Regions from separate parts of the Pseudoalteromonas sp. Scap06 genome, predicted to be linked through region 4. Evidence: predicted binding sites of a transcription regulator. Region 4 holds the regulator's gene; each other region holds the start of a gene.
The links. Region 4 encodes sigma-54, which starts transcription at its own class of promoters, with help from an activator protein. Its sites were predicted from a motif close to GTTGGCACGNNNNTNGNNT; they were not measured.
Positions count from the first base shown of each region.

Region 1: FLM47_RS18330 (diacylglycerol kinase family protein) is a predicted target of sigma-54. The motif match lies at 3,751-3,769, and genes of this name have one in related genera.
Region 2: FLM47_RS11360 (PAS domain-containing sensor histidine kinase) is a predicted target of sigma-54. The motif match lies at 2,096-2,114, and genes of this name have one in related genera.
Region 3: FLM47_RS13640 (BON domain-containing protein) is a predicted target of sigma-54. The motif match lies at 3,206-3,224, and genes of this name have one in related genera.

Region 1 is NZ_CP041331.1:641,847-646,946, forward strand. Features, by position in the region: gene hmgA (homogentisate 1,2-dioxygenase) at 1-340, shown strand, start outside; gene maiA (maleylacetoacetate isomerase) at 348-977, shown strand; gene FLM47_RS18315 (TIGR02647 family protein) at 974-1,207, opposite strand; gene FLM47_RS18320 (DUF1496 domain-containing protein) at 1,318-1,620, shown strand; gene FLM47_RS18325 (VF530 family DNA-binding protein) at 1,718-2,026, shown strand; gene FLM47_RS18330 (diacylglycerol kinase family protein) at 2,067-3,695, opposite strand; gene FLM47_RS18335 (TetR/AcrR family transcriptional regulator) at 4,010-4,630, opposite strand; gene FLM47_RS18340 (efflux transporter outer membrane subunit) at 4,761-5,100, opposite strand, start outside.
Region 2 is NZ_CP041330.1:2,443,395-2,448,494, forward strand. Features, by position in the region: gene FLM47_RS11355 (sigma-54 dependent transcriptional regulator) at 1-951, opposite strand, end outside; gene FLM47_RS11360 (PAS domain-containing sensor histidine kinase) at 944-2,059, opposite strand; gene FLM47_RS11365 (DNA-3-methyladenine glycosylase I) at 2,189-2,779, shown strand; gene FLM47_RS11370 (AAC(3) family N-acetyltransferase) at 2,941-3,717, opposite strand; gene FLM47_RS11375 (hypothetical protein) at 3,719-3,973, opposite strand; gene FLM47_RS11380 (cyclase family protein) at 3,966-4,622, opposite strand; gene FLM47_RS11385 (hypothetical protein) at 4,619-5,100, opposite strand, start outside.
Region 3 is NZ_CP041330.1:2,950,978-2,956,077, forward strand. Features, by position in the region: gene FLM47_RS13625 (methyl-accepting chemotaxis protein) at 1-1,764, opposite strand, end outside; tRNA gene FLM47_RS13630 (tRNA-Ile) at 2,023-2,099, opposite strand; gene FLM47_RS13635 (YqaE/Pmp3 family membrane protein) at 2,377-2,535, opposite strand; gene FLM47_RS13640 (BON domain-containing protein) at 2,601-3,170, opposite strand; gene FLM47_RS13645 (LiaF domain-containing protein) at 3,484-4,149, shown strand; gene FLM47_RS13650 (VOC family protein) at 4,196-4,612, opposite strand; gene suhB (inositol-1-monophosphatase) at 4,849-5,100, shown strand, end outside.
Region 4 is NZ_CP041330.1:423,459-428,558, forward strand. Features, by position in the region: gene rapZ (RNase adapter RapZ) at 1-277, opposite strand, end outside; gene ptsN (PTS IIA-like nitrogen regulatory protein PtsN) at 297-749, opposite strand; gene hpf (ribosome hibernation promoting factor) at 754-1,041, opposite strand; gene FLM47_RS01980 (RNA polymerase factor sigma-54) at 1,068-2,567, opposite strand; gene lptB (LPS export ABC transporter ATP-binding protein) at 2,637-3,362, opposite strand; gene lptA (lipopolysaccharide transport periplasmic protein LptA) at 3,359-3,898, opposite strand; gene lptC (LPS export ABC transporter periplasmic protein LptC) at 3,888-4,442, opposite strand; gene kdsC (3-deoxy-manno-octulosonate-8-phosphatase KdsC) at 4,439-4,990, opposite strand; gene FLM47_RS02005 (KpsF/GutQ family sugar-phosphate isomerase) at 4,991-5,100, opposite strand, start outside.

The sequences.
Region 1 (5,100 bases), on a different replicon from region 4:
TGAAAACACCTTCCGCCCGCCTTACTATCACCGTAATATTATGAGTGAGTTTATGGGCTTAATAGAAGGGGTATATGATGCAAAAGAGCATGGCTTTGTGCCAGGTGGCATGAGCTTACATAACTGTATGTCGCCGCATGGTCCTGAAGCAGACGTATTTGAAAAAGCATCAAACGCCGATTTAGAGCCACAACGCTACGATAATACGTTGGCGTTTATGTTTGAGTCACGTTATGTAATATCGCCGACTAAATACGCATTAGAAGGTAAAGAGCGCCAAGCTAATTACACTGATTGCTGGCGCACAATCAAAAAACACTTTAATGGCAATCAAGGATAATCAGATTATGAAGCTTTATACTTATTTTCGCTCATCTGCAGCGTATCGTGTTCGAATCGCATTAAATCTAAAAAATATTGATCATCAATTGGTACCTGTTAACTTATTAAAATCAGAACAGCAAAGCACAGATTACTTACAGAAAAACCCACAAGGACTGTTACCTGCTTTAGAAACAGAGGGCGGCGTATTAGGTCAATCTTTAGCAATTTTAGAGTACCTTGAAGAGCAATACCCTGAAACACCATTACTGCAAGGTAATGCATGGCAAAAAGCACACATTCGCAATTTAAGTTATGCAATTGCGTGTGATATTCACCCTATTGATAATTTACGGGTGCTTAAATATTTAAGTAGTGAACTCAATGTCGATGATGAAGCAAAAAATAAGTGGTACCGACACTGGGTTAAAGTTGGTTTTGATAAAATAGAACAAATGCTCGATAGCAAAAATACATTTTGCGCAGGCGACTCGCCAAGCTTAGCCGATGTATGTTTAGTGCCGCAGGTATTTAATGCCATTCGCTTTAAAGTAGATATGGCTGCTTATCCTAAAATAGCAGCCGTTTATCAGCGTTGTAATGAGTTGACTGCCTTTAGTGATGCAGCCCCAGAAAATCAACCCGACGCAAACTAACTTTTTAAAGCACTGTGTATTACAGTGACGTGCTCAATTAAGTCTAAGCCCAGATCAGTTAAATAACCGCCATCTGGGCTATCAATAACCCCTTTATCAAACAAACGTTGTGCTGCGCTTAATAAAGCGGGTTCAGCGTCTGAATGGAGTTTAATGCCCTGCATTTTGCTCTCGCGTGGGAATTTTGCAAGTAGTGTAAATTCGTCAATCATAGTTTGATTAAATAGCATATGTGTTCACCTTTTTATTGTTCTGTGTTTTACTAAAACTGTCCCACTTACCCTAGCATGTTTTTTAACTAAGTGTGCTTTTTTTAAACACGTTAATTTTGAGGTTATTTATGCGTTATTATTTTACTTTCTTTATTGTTGTTTTATGCGTGTATTTTCCAGCTTTAAGCTACGCTAACGCAATAAAAACGCTTCCTATTGTTGATGCTACCCAGCTTATAAACACTAACGCTGAGTGCTGGTATGATAATAAACGCTATAGCGAAGGCGCCATACTGCAGGTTCATTCCGTTACGCTTATTTGTGCTGCTAAATACCCTCAACATAACAACAGCCAGTTAATTTGGCTAAAGCTCGACAAACAAGGTAACCTTATTTACCCCAAGAAACCCTCTACTATTACTGTAAATTAATCAAGAGTAACAATCTGGAATATGCCGGCCATCACCAAACTATTAAGATGCGGTGGGATACGTTACAATACATTCAGTTTAAAAAAGCAGTGTGACTATGAATAATCAACCAAAAAACCCACTACATGGGGTAACTTTAGAGCAAATTCTAGTTGAGCTAGAACAACGTTTAGGCTTTAAAGCAATGGGCGAGCAAGTAAATATCAAATGTTTTACCGATTCGCCAAGTATAAAATCAAGCTTAAAATTTTTACGTAAAACGCCTTGGGCAAGAGATAAAGTAGAAGCGCTTTATATCCATACCATTAATAACAAGCCGTTACGTAAGCCTAAAAACAAGCCTAAGCAGTTTGAATCTTCACAACCTGATACATCAGGTTTTGTATGGCCTTCTATTAAAAAATAAAAGGCTCAAAAAATAGCAATGGCGTAATACATACGCCTTTCTAATCAGGTGTTTGCTCTTGGCATATTACATTTAGCGACGCAGGGTGAATGCTCACCACCACTTTTTCTGCAGATTTAACCTCGCCATCAATCACGTAATTTAGCGTTTCATCTGCGCTTATTTCTACACGTTTTGCATTGGTATAATGCGAGTTAATAGCAAGATGCGTTTGCGTAATACTGCTAAACATCAGCTCTGCAATACTTAATACCGTGGTTTCATTATCTTTGTTTGGCGTTAACCAGTTTACATCCAATAACCCATCGCGGTGATCGGGTTGCCCGCCCCCTTGTGCTAATAACGTAGTGAATGGGGCAGCATTTGCCACAATAAAACTATTTGTATTAATAGTCTCAGGCTCATTATCATCTAATTTAACTATTAGCTGTTGCGCTTTATTTTCGCCAAATGAGTGTAAAAAACCATTTAAATAAGCAAGTTGACCTGATTTATTTTTAGACTCTCGATCTGCTTTTTCAATCATTGCATGCTCAAAGCCAATACCAATTAATAATAACATTAGTTCATCATTACAATACGCGGTATCAATAAGGTTAGCTTGACCATCAATGATTAAATCACATGCTTGCTCAACAGGAATAAATTTAGATTTTATCCCCATTAATACATGAGCGAGTGCATTTGCTGTGCCCAGTGGTATTATTCCTAATCGACAAGACGTACCCACCAACACACTGGCAACCTCAGTTACAGTTCCATCTCCACCACAAGCAATAATAATATCGGGGTGGCTTTCTATAGCCTGTTTAGCCAATGTAATGCCATTTTGTTCTGGCGTAGTTTTTAAAATGGTTAAATCGTAATACGCAGATAAACGCGCAATAATTAAATGCTCTTTTTCAGACCACAACTTAGTACCTGAAACCGGATTAGCAATTAAGTACGCTTTGTTTTTTATCAGTAGCTCCCCCTTACGGTGGCGCTTAACTAAATGGCGTAATTGGCGTTTATTAAGATTGGCAGTTTCACGTGTTTCTTTTATTTGTGCAAGAATATCATGCACATCCGCATCTTTATTTTGACTCAATAAATATGCCGCCATAACAAACACCGAGCGTCCACGCCCTAATGCACAATGCACCACAACACGACGGTCTTTTTTAATATGATGATGAATCCAGTTAATAGCTTGGTTTAACTGTGAGTGTGTAGGCACACTGTGATCAAGAACAGGAATATTTAAATAATCGATATTTTCTTGGGTAGATGTCCATTCAAGGCCATCAAATTCACAGGTAACGTCCAAAACAGCGGTAATGCCATTTTCTTTCAATGTGTCTATATCAGAAGGGAATAAACGACATGCTAAAAATAGATTATCGTTTATTTGCTGAATAGGCGGTACCTTGTCACGCTTTCGTGACCACGCATTATAAATTTGCGCACCTAATAAAAAAGGCACAAAGGCCCAGCGAATGTAAAAAGGGATAACGCCATTTTCGCGTTTTCTAAATACTTTCCCTGCGTTAAAAAAATAAGCACCGCTGACTAATAATAACGATAGTGCAGTCCAAAAAAACGCAACTGCAAAGTAAATGGAGTTAACCGTTAATCCCAATACTATAAATACCAATGCTGTTACAAGATAACTTACTGCAGCCCACATGTGCTCTCCTTAAAGTTGTTAGCGCAAAATTAACGCTTTTAATATAGCTCGAAGAATGCAAGTAGCACGCCAAAAAGCAACTATTCTTATTTACTGTGTTTAGCTCTATAGCGCAAGCTCACATAAAACCAGCTAAAAATATTAAGCTATTGATAATAAATAACTATATCTTTATTTTTGTTTTCCTATTTTAGCAACTCAATGCTAGTCTTTATTTATGATATTGGCCATAAACTATTTGTATATAAGGCTAGTCCTTTCTTTTTTACAATAGTAAGGGTCAAATATTCATAGTAACTTAATAACTTAGTGCATTAATTATCAAATGGCATAAGTAATGTTTTCATTGCTGGACGTAGTGCAATAAGCACGGTTTCTTCTGTTAACTCAGGAAACAGCATTTTTCGTAATAACAATCCGGCCATCACTGAAAAAATCACATTAATACGGCTCTCTAATTCTTGCTCTGAATGTGATTTTATTAAACTACTTTCACTCACTAATAGATCCCGCATTCTGTTACGCGCTTGCGTGTCAGCATCACGTAGTAGCAAAGCAACTTTTTTATTTCTACTAGCCTCTGCCATCATATCTAGGTCAACAACGCTGGCTCCGGTGTCCATATGACGCTGTACGCCATGATGTAGACCATCAAGTAACACCGTTAAAATATCACCGGGTTGTTCTTCAAACTCTTGAAATATAGAAAACATTTCTTCCATATCTTTTTCAATAATACGCTCGATTATTGCTTCTTTACTATCAAAATAGTTATAAATATGGCCTGCACTCATACCTGCTGTTCTTGCTATTTCAGCCATACCGGCGCCATGGTAGCCTTTGCGACGAAAACAATCCGCAGCAGCTGTTAATACCTGTTCACGACGCGCTTGTGCTTGCACCGGATCAAGGTGTTTTTTATTTTTAGAATTCATTCGACACTCCATTATCGAGTCACTAGACTCGAAATGTTTAACGTTTATCCCTAAACAATAAAGAGATAAGCGTTAAACAGTATTACTTTACTACGGATAAATCTGCCATAACTAATTGGTTTTATGCATATTAGTTATTTTGAGGAGTAGTTACTTCCCAACCACCGCCAACAGCTTTGTACAAGTTAATTTGACTTGCAAGCAGCGCTTGTTGACCGGTGATCAGTTGTTGCTTTGCGCTATACCATGTTCGCTGAGCGTCGAGCACTTGCAAAAAGCTATCGACCCCTTTATCGTATCGCGCCTGTGATAGGTCATAGGTTATTTTTCGGCTTTGTAGTAGCTGCTCAAGCGCATTTAATTGCGCATTGAAACCTTCTCTATCAGCAAGCACATCAGCAACTTCGCGAAACGCTTGTTGAATTTTTTGCTGATACGTTGCTACAGCAACTTGTTGCTCTGCATTAGCG
Region 2 (5,100 bases), 1.4 Mb from region 4:
GTGACGTTCAATTAAATGCTTAGCCAGTACAATAATGTCGCCAGGACGCTCACACAGAGGTCGCCACAGTAAAGGAAACACATTGAGTCGATAATATAAATCTTCGCGGAACTGATTTTCAGCAACGGCCTCTTTTAATTCGCGGTTACTGGTTGCAAGCACACGTACATCTAGCGAAATAGTTTTCCGACCGCCTAAACGCTCAACTTCGCGTTCTTGTAATACCCGCAGTAGTTTAGCTTGTAAGCCTAAATCCATTTCGGTGATTTCATCAAGTAAGATAGTCCCACCCTGTGCTTGTTCAAACTTACCCGGGCAGGCCTGAATCGCACCAGTAAACGCGCCTTTTTCGTAGCCAAACAAAGTAGCTTCAAGCATGTTTTCAGGAATAGCAGCACAGTTAATTGCTACAAATGGTTCATTGCAGCGTTTTGACTTGTCATGAATATACCGTGCCAGCACTTCTTTACCTGAGCCACTTGGCCCAAGTACCATTACACTGGCATCTGAACGAGCAACTTTACCTGCAAGTTCAAGTAATTGAATACTACTAGGGTCGGCAACGATAGGACCGTCTGTTTCTTTTTCCTTTTCAGGTAAGTAACGGCTCACCATGTTCAATAGCACTTCTGGTGCAAATGGCTTAGCCATATAATCAATCGCGCCTAGGCGCATGGCTTCAACCGCATCATCAATAGTGGCATAGGCCGTCATCATTAAAACGGGTAAATCAGGGTGATTTAATTTAATACTGCGTAATAAATCTAAGCCACTCATTTCGCCCATTTGTACATCACTGACCACCAGTGAAAATACATCTTTTTTTAATAACAACATGGCTTGCTCTGCACTACTGGCTGCCGTGCAAGCGATGCCCGACATTTCTAGAGTATCAATTAATGCTTCACGAAGTCCGGCGTCGTCTTCTACAACTAAAATAGTGTTACTCATGTGACTCCCCTAATTTAGATGTGACACTAATAGGCAGCAACATACTAAAAATTGCTCCCCCGTGTGGGTTGTTGTTTGCCTCCACCCTTCCCTGATGCGCACTGGCTACCGAACTAACAACGGCAAGCCCTAAGCCTGTACCTTGGCTTTTAGTGGTATAAAAAGGTTCAAATATTTTCTCGCTCTGGACTAAGTCAATGCCTGGACCATTGTCACTCACGCTAATGCGTACAAAGTCAGAGTCTTGTTTGTCACGCTGGGCGCTAAGGTAAACCTGCGCGCCACTGCCAATAACTTGAATACTGTTGTGAATTAGGTTTTGAATAGCGCTTGCTAATGCGGTTTTATTACCCATGATTTCTATATCGGGTTCAGGTAAGCTCACATTTAATTCGCTATCATTGAGCGCTACCATGGCATCGGCACCAGCTTTTACTTCACTGAGTAACTGTTGCATCGACACTTGCTCAACTACCTGTTGATCACCACTTTTAGCAAATAGCAGCATGTCGTTTACTTGGGTTTCTAAATCTTTCAAGCGAGACATTAATTTTGTGTGAAAACTGCCGCGTGATGCTTCCGGTAAGCGCTTTGAGCCTAAGTTGGCAGCATACAACATCGCTGCTGATAACGGTGTGCGTACTTGATGGGCCAAAGATGCCACCATTTTACCTAACGCACTTAAACGCTGCATATGCGCGACTCGTTTTTGTAAGCGTCGGGTTTCAGTCAAATCGGTCATTAATATAAGTTGCCCAGGCTCTGGCGCAAGTGCGGTAATATCGAGTTTTATTAAGCGTCCATCTTTTAACGACACTTCATGACCATCATCTTGATGAGGACGAAATGAGCGCTGAATAACACTAAACCACTTCTCACCTTCTAGTGGTTCACCGAGCATATCGATAGCAATTTGATTCGCTTTAGCGATCATTCCTTTACCATCGAGTACAATCACGCCCGCAGGCATAGTATCAACTAAATGAGAAAGCCAACTTGCCTGTTGACGCAAATCACTCAACTCACCAACATACTCCTCTTGCAGTAAACATGGGTTATACTGGTTAGCAGAAATAAACTGGGGTTTTAGCACACTTGCAAGGGCCATAATCAACTCTCTAAAATAATGTAGATACAGTAGCTAATGCATAATGTGTACCAAAATTATTTTACAGTAAATTCAATAGATTAAACCGTAAAAACACGTGCCGTAAAAATGACGCGCAAAGGAAAATGTATGAATAAAGAGACTCAGTGCCGCTGCCCATGGTTAGATACAACAAAACCTGACTATGTGGAATATCATGATCATGAATGGGGCGTCCCAGTGTATGAGGATCAACTACTTTTTGAGTTTTTAACATTAGAATCGGCACAAGCAGGACTTAGCTGGTATACAATATTAAAAAAGCGTGAGAATTATAAAAATGCCTTCGCCAACTTTGATGTACACAAAGTAGCGGCCTTTACTGAACACGATATAGAAAAATTAATGCAAAATGCGGGCATAGTTCGCAACCGCTTAAAAATTGTCGCAACAATTAATAACGCGAAATGCTTTATTGCAATTCAAGAAGAATTTGGCAGTTTTAGTGATTATCAATGGCGGTTTGTTGGTAATAAACCTCAGGTAAACGATCTAGAAACACTGGCCGACTACCCTGCAGTTACTGAGGCATCGACGTTATTTGCGAAGGATTTAAAAAAGCGTGGCTTTAAATTTTTAGGCCCAACCACAGTGTATGCTTACATGCAGGCCTGTGGAATGGTTAACGATCATAGTAATGATTGCTTTAGGAAGGAAGAAGATATCGCGCAGTACTCATAGGTTAGTAATTAAAATAGATTTAGTTAGCCTGAACGATGCCAATTAAGTCTAGTTAAAAGCGTTACATTGTGCTGTTTTCATACTTTTTATTGATTCATTTCATAATTAATCTAACACTTATATTCTTAAATGTTCGAAAAAACTCCATTATCTTTAAAAAATTAAATGTGTTTATCTGTTAAAAACCAAGGGTCTTTCTCATATAACTCTGAGAATGCCTTGTTCATATCTTCGACAGAAATACAGCCAATTCCACCTCGACCTACCTTAGCCCTTTTATAAATACCTTTATCACTGGCATAACGGTTAAAGCGCTCGAAACTCGCCTGAGACCCCTCTATGTTTAAATCTCGAACCCATAAGGTTGATTTGCATGGAATATAGCATTTGCCATCAAACTTTTTACCATAAAATGTTTTGTCAAACCTATAAGATACATTATGTACTCTTTCAAAAAAATGTAATAACGTACTGCCTGCATCAAAGTTAATGTTAAGCACCTTAGCCTTTAATTGAACGAGTCGTGAAAAAGCGCTTCCCTCATCATAGGCATTTTCAGATACTTTATTTGTTAAGAAACTAGCATACTTTCCAATAGCAGAAACAGATACAGAAGGGTCATTGCTTCGCACTGACAATGGATTAGTCCTAATATATTCTGAGAACATACCACAGTCAGACGCTGTATCATTGACATTAAAATTCTCTCCTTTACCAAATGAATAAGTAAAGGTAGGTACCACTAAGGTACCTTGGCTTCCTAGTAAATTTAAAAAAGTACTAAGTATTAACTCTAAGGATTGCTGCTTGGAAGTAACTCCTTCCGGGTAACCTAGGTAACCAACATTACTATGACAAAAAACAGTATCACCTTTACAAATCCCTACAGATTGTAAAGCCAACTCAAAATCAGTCCTACTATAATGATAGTTTTGCAATTCATTGCACCTGTAAATCGTTTAAAATATCAACCAACCCATCAATTGAAGAGAACCTTCTATCTTCAAAATGTATCTCATTAAGCACTACATTGAAGCTTGATTCACAGAACTCTATTAACATCAGCACGTCAAATGAATCAATATAACCGGATTCAAAATAATTTAACGTTGTATCAATATTTTCCATCTGGCTTTTGGAAACAAACCACTGCACTAGCTTTTCTTTTACTAGCATTTCATTACTCTTACTCAATTGCAAAACACCTAACTGGAGCCCCATCGCCACCTTTAATTTTTAAGGGTGCGACGATAAGCGTAAATTCTTCGCTCTCAATCGAACGAATATTAATTAAATATTCAACGATAACAACACCTGCACCAAGCAGTATTTTATGGTTAGGTGCATCCTTTTCTGCCCCTCTTCCATTTAAAGGGTTGTCAGGCTGGGGGGTATCTAGGGCGATAAGCTTACACCCATTATCTACCAGCCATTGACAAGCATCCTCAGAAAAAAAGGCATGGTCTGTGTAGTATTCATTAGTGTTTAATTTTAAATCCCAGTCAAACCTGGCAACAAGGCGAACCGGACACTGGGAACCTAAAGCTAATGTCAACTCATCTTTAGTAATTTCATGTTTATCTGCAAGATTCGAAAAGTCAATAACCCGTGCAGGCCCATTTAATTGAGCTAATGGTATATTTTCAATTGTTTCACCATCAGCAATAAAGTGCCTTGGGGCATCTATGTGAGTTCCAGTGTGTGTACCTAATACAATTTTTCGCGTTTCTCTATTTTCAATTCCGTGTCGTCCTAACTGAGTTGATTCAAAAAAGGGGTGCCAATGAGCTGCAAATGTTTGCATCCCCTCTTCAAGCAACATTGTTAAATCTGTTATTTTCATTTTAATACCTCGATGAGTTCTATTATTACCCCTGAGGGAGTTTTAAATAGGAGTATATCCATCTTCTGTTCATTAACTTCAAGAGTAAATATCTCAGAAATCCAAATTACTTTATTTTTTAGTTTACTCTTAAACAGAGCTAAATCTTTTACTATAAATGCAATTGATGTAAAGCCTTGTAGATCCAGTTTTTGTTCTACAAGATCTTGTTCCGTTGAAACAAAAGAGATATCGAGGTTCCATGTTTTTACAGGTCTAGATAACCTTAGGCAATTTCCACTTTCTTTGAAACCTAGCCCACACCAAAAATCAATTTCCTTTGCAAAACAACCTGATGGTATCAAAATAGTCATCATTGAGTCACTGTAAAATAAACGATTTTGTACATTCATGTTTTTACTATGGTGATTAATAATCTCAATGTCATATGAATCACTTCGTTTAAGTAATTTAATATCATGTTTCGCAGAATAGGAAG
Region 3 (5,100 bases), 850 kb from region 4:
AATCATCACAATATTTTGGCTAATTTCTGAGGTTGCTAACGTTTGCTCTCTCGTTGCGGTAGCCACTGAGTTATTTAACTCGCTTAACAGTACAATTTCCTGTGAAATACCATTTAATGTATGGCCTGTTTCTTTTAATCGCTCGGCATTTTCTAAGGTGTTTTTGCTACCCAATTCAATCGCAGTTACCGTGCTTGAAGCTTTAGCATTTAACGAAGCAATCATCTCATTAATTTGCTCTGTAGACTCCGCAGTACGCTGTGCAAGCGTTCTCACTTCATCAGCAACTACTGCAAAGCCACGCCCTTGCTCGCCAGCTCTCGCCGCTTCAATTGCCGCATTTAACGCCAATAAGTTAGTTTGCTCAGAAATCCCTTTAATAACATCCAATACATGAGAAATTGATTTAATCTCTGTCGAGAGCTCTAACACTGAGGCCACAGAATTGGCCATCGATGCTTCCAGCTGCTCCATTTGTTTAATTGTGCTTTGCACAAAATCAACGCCTTTATGTGTAGTCTCTTCGGTTTTAGTAGCAATATCTGCCGCATTGCTGGCACTGCCAGAAATATCTTGAACCGTAACTTCCATCTCATTAACCGCTGCCGCCACCGTTTGTGTACTCGATGACTGTACCTCAGCTAAATTAGCCGCTCCTTGTACTTGCTCAAGTACATCTTGGGAAATACCTTTAACATGAATTGCCGACTCAGAAACCTGTTTAAACATATAATGTAACTGCTCTAAAAACAGATTAAACTTAATCGCTAAATCGGAAATTTCATTATTATCGTCAGTAGGAAGTCGCGCCGTTAAATCGCCATCTTTTTCTGTTAACGCATTCACTGCTGCAGTAATGCTTTCGATTGGCCTAAATATTTGCCCTACCAACACGCGTGCTAACGCTAAACCTACAAGCGCAATAATTACACCAAAAATGATATTAGTACTAATAGCGCTATTAATTGGGCCATATAATTGCTCTTGGGGAATTTCAGCGACTAAGTGCCAGCCTAATGAGTTTACTGGCGTACTTGAAACAACATAGTCATCACCATCAATTACTTTACTTTGAATTGCCCCATTTTTAATCGGCGCCAAGTCAACTGATTGACCTATTTTAGTTTTATCACCATGCAGCATAATCTCGCCACTACCAGAGGCCAAATAAACTATACCGCCCTCACCTATTCTATATTCGCTTATGAGATCCACCATAGAATCGAGCGAACGGCCTATTCCGGCAATTCCTTGTCGTTGCCCATCAAACTCAATGGCATAATTAATAAATACCATTACCTCAGAGCTGCCTTTATCTATGTCGAGCGCAACTTCAAATGGCCTATCCGATGCTAAAAAAAAATCAAACCAAGTATCACTGCTGTCTATTTGTCTGGAAATACCCTCATCGGTGTAATAGTTGCGGGAGTTTTTAGAAATAATAAATGCGTTACTGGCTTGGTTTTTATTTTTTATATGTTTGAGGTAATCAATAAATTTTCCACGGCTTTGCGCATCTTCATTATTATTCATCCATTGTTGAACAAATAAGTTTTGCGCTATTTCCTTGCCTACAATAATGGGTGTCGAAAGCTCCAATTCAATTTGGCTTTTCACTTCACTAAGCGCTGTAGGTAGATCTACTTTAGCTAGCTTTTCTTCTGTATTTGAGCGAATACTATTGGAAAATATTAGAGTAGATATTGCTAAAGGAGCAACAACAGCCAGAATAAGACTGAGGTATACTTTTCGTTTCAATAACATAGAGCACCTAAGAAGTAACTAAGCGAAATTTTATATACTGCACACAATTAACAGTAGCGATATTAAAGGTTATTAAGTAAAAATTTTTATAATAAAACCCCATAACACTTTAATAGTAGATTCAACTGTGTTTATTGCAATGTATTCAATAGAATTAATACAAAAATCAGTGCACTGGTAAAAATACGATAGAAATAACAAAAATGAATTTATAAACTAGGAAAATGAGTTTCTATTTACTTGAAAGGCTTTGAAAAGTGGTGGCCCCTCCCAGACTCGAACTGGGGACCTAACGATTATGAGTCGTGTGCTCTAACCAACTGAGCTAAGGGGCCATTTTTGTATAACTGTAAACAGTTAATTTTTGAAGCGTTTAGCCACAGAGCGACTAAAGCGGGTTGCAGTATAAAAAGTTTTTAGGGGCTTGTCACTAGCAAAAAGCTTTATTTTAACAATCAAGGGGCTAACTGCTCAAATAGTAGGCTTTTAGATTTATTGATGGTGACTTCGAGGAAACGAACTCATTAAATAATAGTAGTCTGAGTAACTAATACACATACCTTACGATGGCAATTAGCAACTCAGTATTAAATGTATTACTGCGATATGGCGTTATTTTTTGGCGATAATATAAATCGCATGAATTAGTCCTGGGAAATAGCCGAGCAAGGTTAGCAAAATATTTAACCAAAAGTGCATCCCTAACCCCACCTGTAAAAATACACCCAGTGGTGGTAATAAAATAGAAAAAATAATTCTGATGATATCCATAATTTAATCCTTATAATGTTAGCAAAGCAAAAAGCCCAGCAGGGCTGGGCTTTTAGTATAGTGTATTATTCTGCAATAACAGTTAATTCATCAACTACTTCGCGAACATCTTCTGCGTTTTTAGCAATTTCCATCGCTAATTGCTTTTCAGCATCAGACTCAACTGAACCTTTAAGAGTTACTACACCATTATCGGTATCAACATCAATGTCTGTACCACCTACTTCAGAATCAAATAAGTAACGCGTTGTGATAACTGTTGTGATTTTGGCATCGGTCAAATCACTTTCCGTGTCGTTACCCATCATTTTAGAATCATGCTTCTTCATGTCGGTGTTTTTTACCACAGTTAGACTGTTTTCAACGTCAGTTACACCATCTAGGCTTAGCACGAGTTCTTCAGCAAGCTCTTTATCTACGTCGCTGTTTACTTTACCTGTTAGCATTACCTTGCCGTTTTTTACGTCCGTGTTGATATCAAAGTTGTTTAGATTGGTGTTCATCAGCAGTACTGTTTCTGCCTTTCCATCAATCCAAGCATCTTTGCTTTCGTTTTCCCAACTGCTTGCTTGAGCGCCCATTGCGGTTGTTCCTAATACTAGGGCTGCAATCATAGACTTATTAAATGTTTTCATAATCGTTCTCCATTTGATTAAAGACACTTTAACTAATGCGAACATCGGGCCAATGTTTTTTACGCATTAATTTCAATGACTTAGTCAAAACAAGCCAATGCTGACTTAAACCTACAAAGTAAACATTTACAGACCATTGCGTAAAACTTTCTCGAATAGCGAAACTTACTAAATAATTGTATATTTGGTTAATCTGTCGTTAATATAATAAAAAACGAAGAAACAAAAAACATAAAGCACTGATTTTAAATAAATTAATATTTGGTATAAGGCTTGCTCTGAAATAGCCAGCAACCTTAAAAGGATAATTTAAATGTCTGTTAAAATTGAAGACCGCCCTATCGAGCAAGTTCGTGAGCAAGTAATTGATCAACTCATTTATAATTACAGCCATGGTGTCATTTCTGTAGAAGCATTTGAAAGGCGCTTAGACGATGCAATGGCAGCGAGTAACAATAACGCGCTTATGGCCCTTGTTGAAGATTTAACCTTAAATACTGATCAGCAATATAAGGCGCAAAAGCACTCGCAGTTTTCACCTAACTATGGTGCGCAGCATAAGGGGAGTGAAGAGCCACTCACATTAAGAAGCATTCTTGGCTCAAGTGAACGAAGCGGCCAATGGGTCGTTCCTCAAAAAATTTATATAGAAAACTACATGGGGTCAATCAATCTTGATTTTACGGATGCTATTTTTACCCACCAACATGTCACTATTCACGTTAATTGTTACCTCGGCAGCGAAGAAATATATGTACCTGAGCACGTTAATGTAGTTTCTAAAATGTTTTGTATTTTAGGCAGTTTTGAAAATAAAACAGTTTCACTCAATAAACGCCAAGGGCCAACGATTCAAATTGAAGGAAAAACTGTTTTAGGCTCTGTGGAAGTTAAAGTTAAACGCACTATTAAAGAAAAATTTATTAGCTTTGCAAATGATCTGAAAACTCAACTTGGCATGAATGGTAAACATTATTAAATATGCTAAACATTTAATGAAGCCAAAATTGTTGGCTTCATTCATATTATAAGTCGTTATTTCGCTCACTAGGTACATCACTCATGTACTCTACAAACTCAACCTCAAACCCTGCGGGATCAATATAATAAATGTTCTTTCTAAATGGATTTACAGCGCCTTGCTTACTTATTTCAAAGCCCGCATGCTTTAGGCGCGCTATTACTGCATTTAAGTTATTGGTTATATAAGCAAAGTGTGCCAAACCAATTTGATGCCCTGATAAGTCACGGTTTTTCCCTTCACCGTGATCACTTATAGCAATATATTGATCGTTATCACCAAAATGTACCCAGCGCCTTGCTTTACCATACCAGGTTCCTTCTCCCTCACTTCTAATTGACCAATAGGGAAACGCTGCTTGGTAAAACTTAAGCATGGCGTTTATATCACTGACAACTAAATTTACGTGTTCTAATTTCATAATTTTCTTCCTGTTAATTGAATATAGAACATCATAAAACCTCAAGCTCACTTTAGGTAAAGCGCTAATTTACAAATTTATTGCTTGTTTTTATTTCAATAAATATATCGAAAGATCATAGCTGTACAAAAAACACTCATAAGTATTTAGGCTTTATGGTTTACTTTATGGCAAAAACCGCTAAAATACGCCGGCTTAAATATATAAACGTTCTTTTACAACCCAAAGGTAATACCATGCATCCAATGTTAAACATTGCGGTTCGCGCTGCGCGTAACGCAGGCAAACTTATTCTTCGTGCAAGTGAAGACTTATCAAAAGTTGAAGTGCAACAAAAAGGCACCAATGATTTAGTTACTAACATTGATAAAGAAGCCGAAGCCGTAATTCGTGACACTATTTTACGTTCTTACCCTGATCACTGCATAGTTGGTGAAGAGTTAGGCGAACACAAAGGTAAGGATGCTGATTACCAATGGATTGTTGAC
Region 4 (5,100 bases):
TTAAGGTTTGATCGTCACTGTCTAAATAAAACACCGTTGGCTTAGTAAAACCAGGCAAATATTCAATGATTTCATTAAACTGTTGTTGTTCTTTAGGTAAGTTACGCACATCAACACTTACAGCTATTTTATTGTAGCTGTCGGAAACACTACGAACAAGAGAAGGTAATAAATTTAAAGGTATATTATCTACACAATAATAACCTAAATCCTCAACAACGCGTAACGCAACAGATTTACCAGAACCTGAGCGACCACTTATAATTATTAATTCCATTTATCACCCTTTATTATTGCTACGGTTGACTTACAATGATCTGGTACAGCTCATTGTCGGATTTTGCCGCCCGTAATTGCTTACAAAATTCTTTATCGTTGAGCTTTTCAGCTATAGTGGCTAAGGTTTTTAAATGCTGCTTATTGTCACCGTCGGGTACAATTAAGGCAACAAAAATGTCGACCGGTCGATTATCTATTGCATCAAAATTAATAGCCGCTTCGCTCACTAATATAAGTGCAAGAGGCTCTTGTACACCACTCATACGACCATGAGGAATTGCAATTCCTCGGCCTATACCTGTGCTCCCTAGTTTTTCTCTTGCTGTTAATGCATTAAGAATATCTTGTTGAGCTAAATAGGGCAGTTTATTGTGAGCCAATTCACTGATAAATTCTAAAATTCTTTTTTTACTATTAAAAAGGACCGCAGCTTTACTGCAGTCCTGACAGATAAGTGAGCTTAGTTTCATAGTGTTAGTGTCGAGCAAGTTTCTCTTTGTGTTTAATTACTTGACGATCTAGCTTGTCAATCAGCGAGTCTATAGCGGCATACATATCTTGGTGTTCAGTAGAAGCAAAAATCTCAGCGCCACTAACATGAACGGTTGCTTCGGCTTTTTGGTTTAGTTTTTCTACATCGAGAATAACGTGCACATTCGTTATGTGATCAGTGTGCCTCTGTAACTTCGAAAATTTACTATTTACGTAGTCTCTAAGCGAGTCGGTAATATCTACATGGCGACCAGTTAAATTCAGTTGCATAAACATTTTCCTCTTTGTTGTACGCCTTAAATCAAACTTTTACGTTGATTTGACGGGGGAATAGCTAGAGATTCGCGATACTTTGCAATAGTTCTCCTTGCTACTTTAATTCCTTGCTCAGCCAATATATCTGCAATTTTGCTATCACTCAATGGTTTAGCTGAGTTTTCTGCAGCGATTAATTTTTTAATTAATGCGCGTATTGCTGTTGAAGAACATTCACCACCATTTTCAGTGCTTACATGGCTGGAAAAGAAATATTTAAGCTCAAAAATACCGCGTGGTGTATGCATGTATTTTTGCGTAGTAACACGTGAAATAGTCGACTCGTGCATTTCTACCATTTCGGCTACGTCATTAAGTACCATAGGCTTCATCGCCTCAGGACCATGTTCAAAAAAGGCCTGTTGTTGCTGCACAATACAGTTGGTTACTTTAAGCAGCGTGTCGTTTCTACTCTCTAAGCTTTTTATAAACCATTTAGCTTCTTGTAAGTGTGAGCGAATGAACTGGCTATCGCCACTTGATTTGACCGTACGAGACATAGCTGCATATTGGCTGTTTACCCTAATTTTAGGCATGCTATCTGGGTTTAGTTCAACCACCCAACGGCCTTTCACTTTTTTAACCGACACATCAGGAATAACGTACTCTGACTCTTCTCTAACGATAGTGTCTGCCGGTTTTGGGCTAAGGGTGTGAATTAACGTCATGACCTCTTTAAGCTCATCTTCTTTGAGCTTAGTTTTCTTCATTAACGTGCGATAATCACGCGCAGCCAATAAATCAATGTGATCAGTTAAGATCATTTTTGTTTCGTTTAAAAAAGGCGTGTCTTGATCAAACTGATTCAATTGAATACACAAACACTCTTGTAAACTACGCGCGGCTATTCCTACCGGATCAAATAGCTGAATACGCTTTAATACCGCTTCTATTTCATCAAGTTCAACTTCATCTTCTATGTCGTTCTCTTGATTAAAGCTCTCTAATATTTCTTCACAGCTAAGAGTTAAAATGCCCGAATCGTCCACGGCTTCTACGATAGCAATCGCGATGGCTTCATCAGTAGGGCTAAACGGTGTCAGTTGCAATTGCCACATTAAATATTCATGTAGCGTTTCAGTTGAAGAGCCTTGATAAATTGATTCATCTTCAGGCATTGGTCCTGATGAAGAGGCAGGTGCTGCGCTCATGTATTCATCCCATGTAACATCCATTGCCATATCATCGCTAATGGTGTCTTTGGTCATGGCTTCGCCGCTATCTTGCTCATATTCGCTAGGTTTTTCATCAGCTGAAGCACTTAGCGTTGATTCTTCGATATCGGCTTTTTGTTCGTTTTTACCCGCAGCATCTTCACTGTAATCTTGTTCTTCAACTTCAAGCAAGGGATTGCTATCGAGCGCTTCTTGAATTTCTTGCTGGAGATCCAATGTACTGAGTTGCAATAAGCGAATTGCTTGTTGCAACTGTGGAGTCATTGTAAGTTGCTGGCCCATGCGCAGCTGTAATGATTGCCTCATTTATCTCTAACAATCCTTTTAAATTAGTATAATTAATATTAGCAGATGCTTAGTGTAATAACACACATATTAGAGCTTGAACTGCTCGCCTAAATAAACATCGCGTACCGTTTTATCGTTTAATACATATTCTGGAGTGCCTGATGCAATTAACTCTCCATGAGAAACTATGTAGGCTTTTTCACAAACATCAAGAGTTTCGCGTACGTTGTGATCTGTGATCAATACGCCAATTCCTCGATTTTTAAGGTGTTCTATAATTTTTTTAATATCTAATACAGAGATAGGATCAACCCCTGCAAAGGGTTCGTCTAATAGTATAAATTTAGGATTTGCTGCTAATGCTCGCGCAATTTCAACACGGCGGCGCTCACCACCTGATAGGGCCATACCTTGGCTGTCACGAATATGTTGAATACTAAATTCATCAAGTAAATTATTTAAGGTATCTTCACGTTGCTGCTTATTAAGCTCTTTGCGTGTTTCTAAAATAGCCATTAAGTTTTGGTAGACCGTCAGCTTTCTAAAAATCGATGATTCTTGTGGTAAATATCCTATCCCTAGGCGAGCTCGGCTGTGCATTGGTAATAAAGTGATATCTTGATCATCGATTGATATTTTGCCTTTATCGCTCGGTACAAGGCCTACAATCATGTAAAAAGTCGTGGTTTTACCTGCGCCATTGGGGCCAAGTAAGCCGACAATGCTGCCAGCTTCAACCTCTAGGCCAACGTTTTTCACCACTTCACGGCCTTTATAGCTTTTCGCTAATAGCTCTGCTTTTAATGTGCTCATGGTTGGCCTTTATCGTCTTCTTTTTTGTTTTCAACAGGGACTAAAATAGTGTGTACACGGTCTGTTGAGTTTTCGTCTTTTTCTGCGCTAATTAACTGCTGCTCTATATCGTAGGTGATACTTTTAGCAGTTATTTTTTGACCTGCTTGAGCAATACTGGCTTCGCCGATTAAGGTTAAAAAACGCTGCGAAACATCGTAACGCACTTCATTCGCACTGGCGCTCATAATGGTGCCATCAGCTTGTGTTTCTTCAAAATAAGCAGGGCTGCCTGTGGCAATTAAAAGTTGCTTATTCTCACCTAAGTCATCACGTTTATGTACTTCTAAACGGTCAGCGTTAATGCGGCGATTACCATGAATAATTTCAACATTTTTCTCAAAAATGCCCACGTTTTCTTTTAATTGACCTTCTTGTCTGTCAGCACTAATTGAAATTTGATTAGCAGCAGGAGCTTCAACGGTTTCCTCTGCATGGCTATGAAATGCAATCAGTAATGAAGGAACAATTAGAATTTTAAATAGGTTATTGGTCATAATATAGGGTTCGCGTATGGTTAATAAGTTTAATCACTTCGGTTTTTAAATCGGCCTCAAGGCCTTTACCTGTGATTTTTAAATTAGGTCCTGTAATAACGACAGGCTGCTCTGACTGCATAGTGAGTAGTTTTATATCTACATTGATGCTATCGGCTGTGATCGTATCGATCATGGCGTTATCGGCTAAATTTAGCGCTTTTACATTGCCCTCTAATACGAGTTGACGATCGTCGTAGAGGGTGGCCTCATCAGCGTTAATACGCCATGTTTGCTGCTCGTTGTATAACGTAAATATAGGTTTTTCAAAAAAGGTAAAACCAAGTTGTTGGTATAACTCCATTTTTACCGCAGTTACTTTGTGGCTTATTTTACCTTGCTCATTATAAGCGGTTTGTTTTAGCTCAATCGCAGTGTAATCAGGCTTAGCAATAGTTTGAGTTTGTTCATCCGCAATAATATCTACCTGAGAAAAATAAGGATACCAAAGCCAAACCATACAGCTTATGAATAAGATGCTCAGTATTATGCGAGCTACATTCATGAACTGGTTCCTTGGCTAGTAAGTGGCTTATTGTTTTCAAGCATCAGTAAATCTGTTAACTCTCTTACTGCGCCAAAGCCGCCTGGCAACTGAGTGACATAATGCGATAAACGTTTAATCAGTGGGTGGGCGTCGTTTACGGCTACTGCAAACCCGACTTTTTCCATCACTGGCATGTCAGGGCCATCGTCACCAATGTAAGCTATTTGCTCATCGCTGAGCGCTAATTTTTGTTTTAATTCTTGATAGGCAATGAGTTTGTCTTCTTGGCCTTGGTATATATGTTGTACGGTTAAATTGCTCATACGTTGTTGAACTATTTTTGAGTGACGACCTGTGATCACGGCAACTTCAAAACCACTATTAATAAGGGCTTTAATGCCAAACCCGTCTTTAGTATTAAATGCTTTGAGCTCTTCACCTTGGTTGCCAAGATAAATACGTCCATCAGAAAATACACCATCAATATCGCAAATTAATAATTTTATTTTTTTTGCGCGCGCTTTTGCATCATCACTTAACGGCTGATAAAGATCTTCAAACTGCATTTATAGCACCCCCGCTTTTAGTAAGTCTTGCATATTTAGTGCGCCAATGGGCTGATTATGCTCATTAATCACAATTAAACCATTAATACGTTTTTGTTCCATAATGTTCA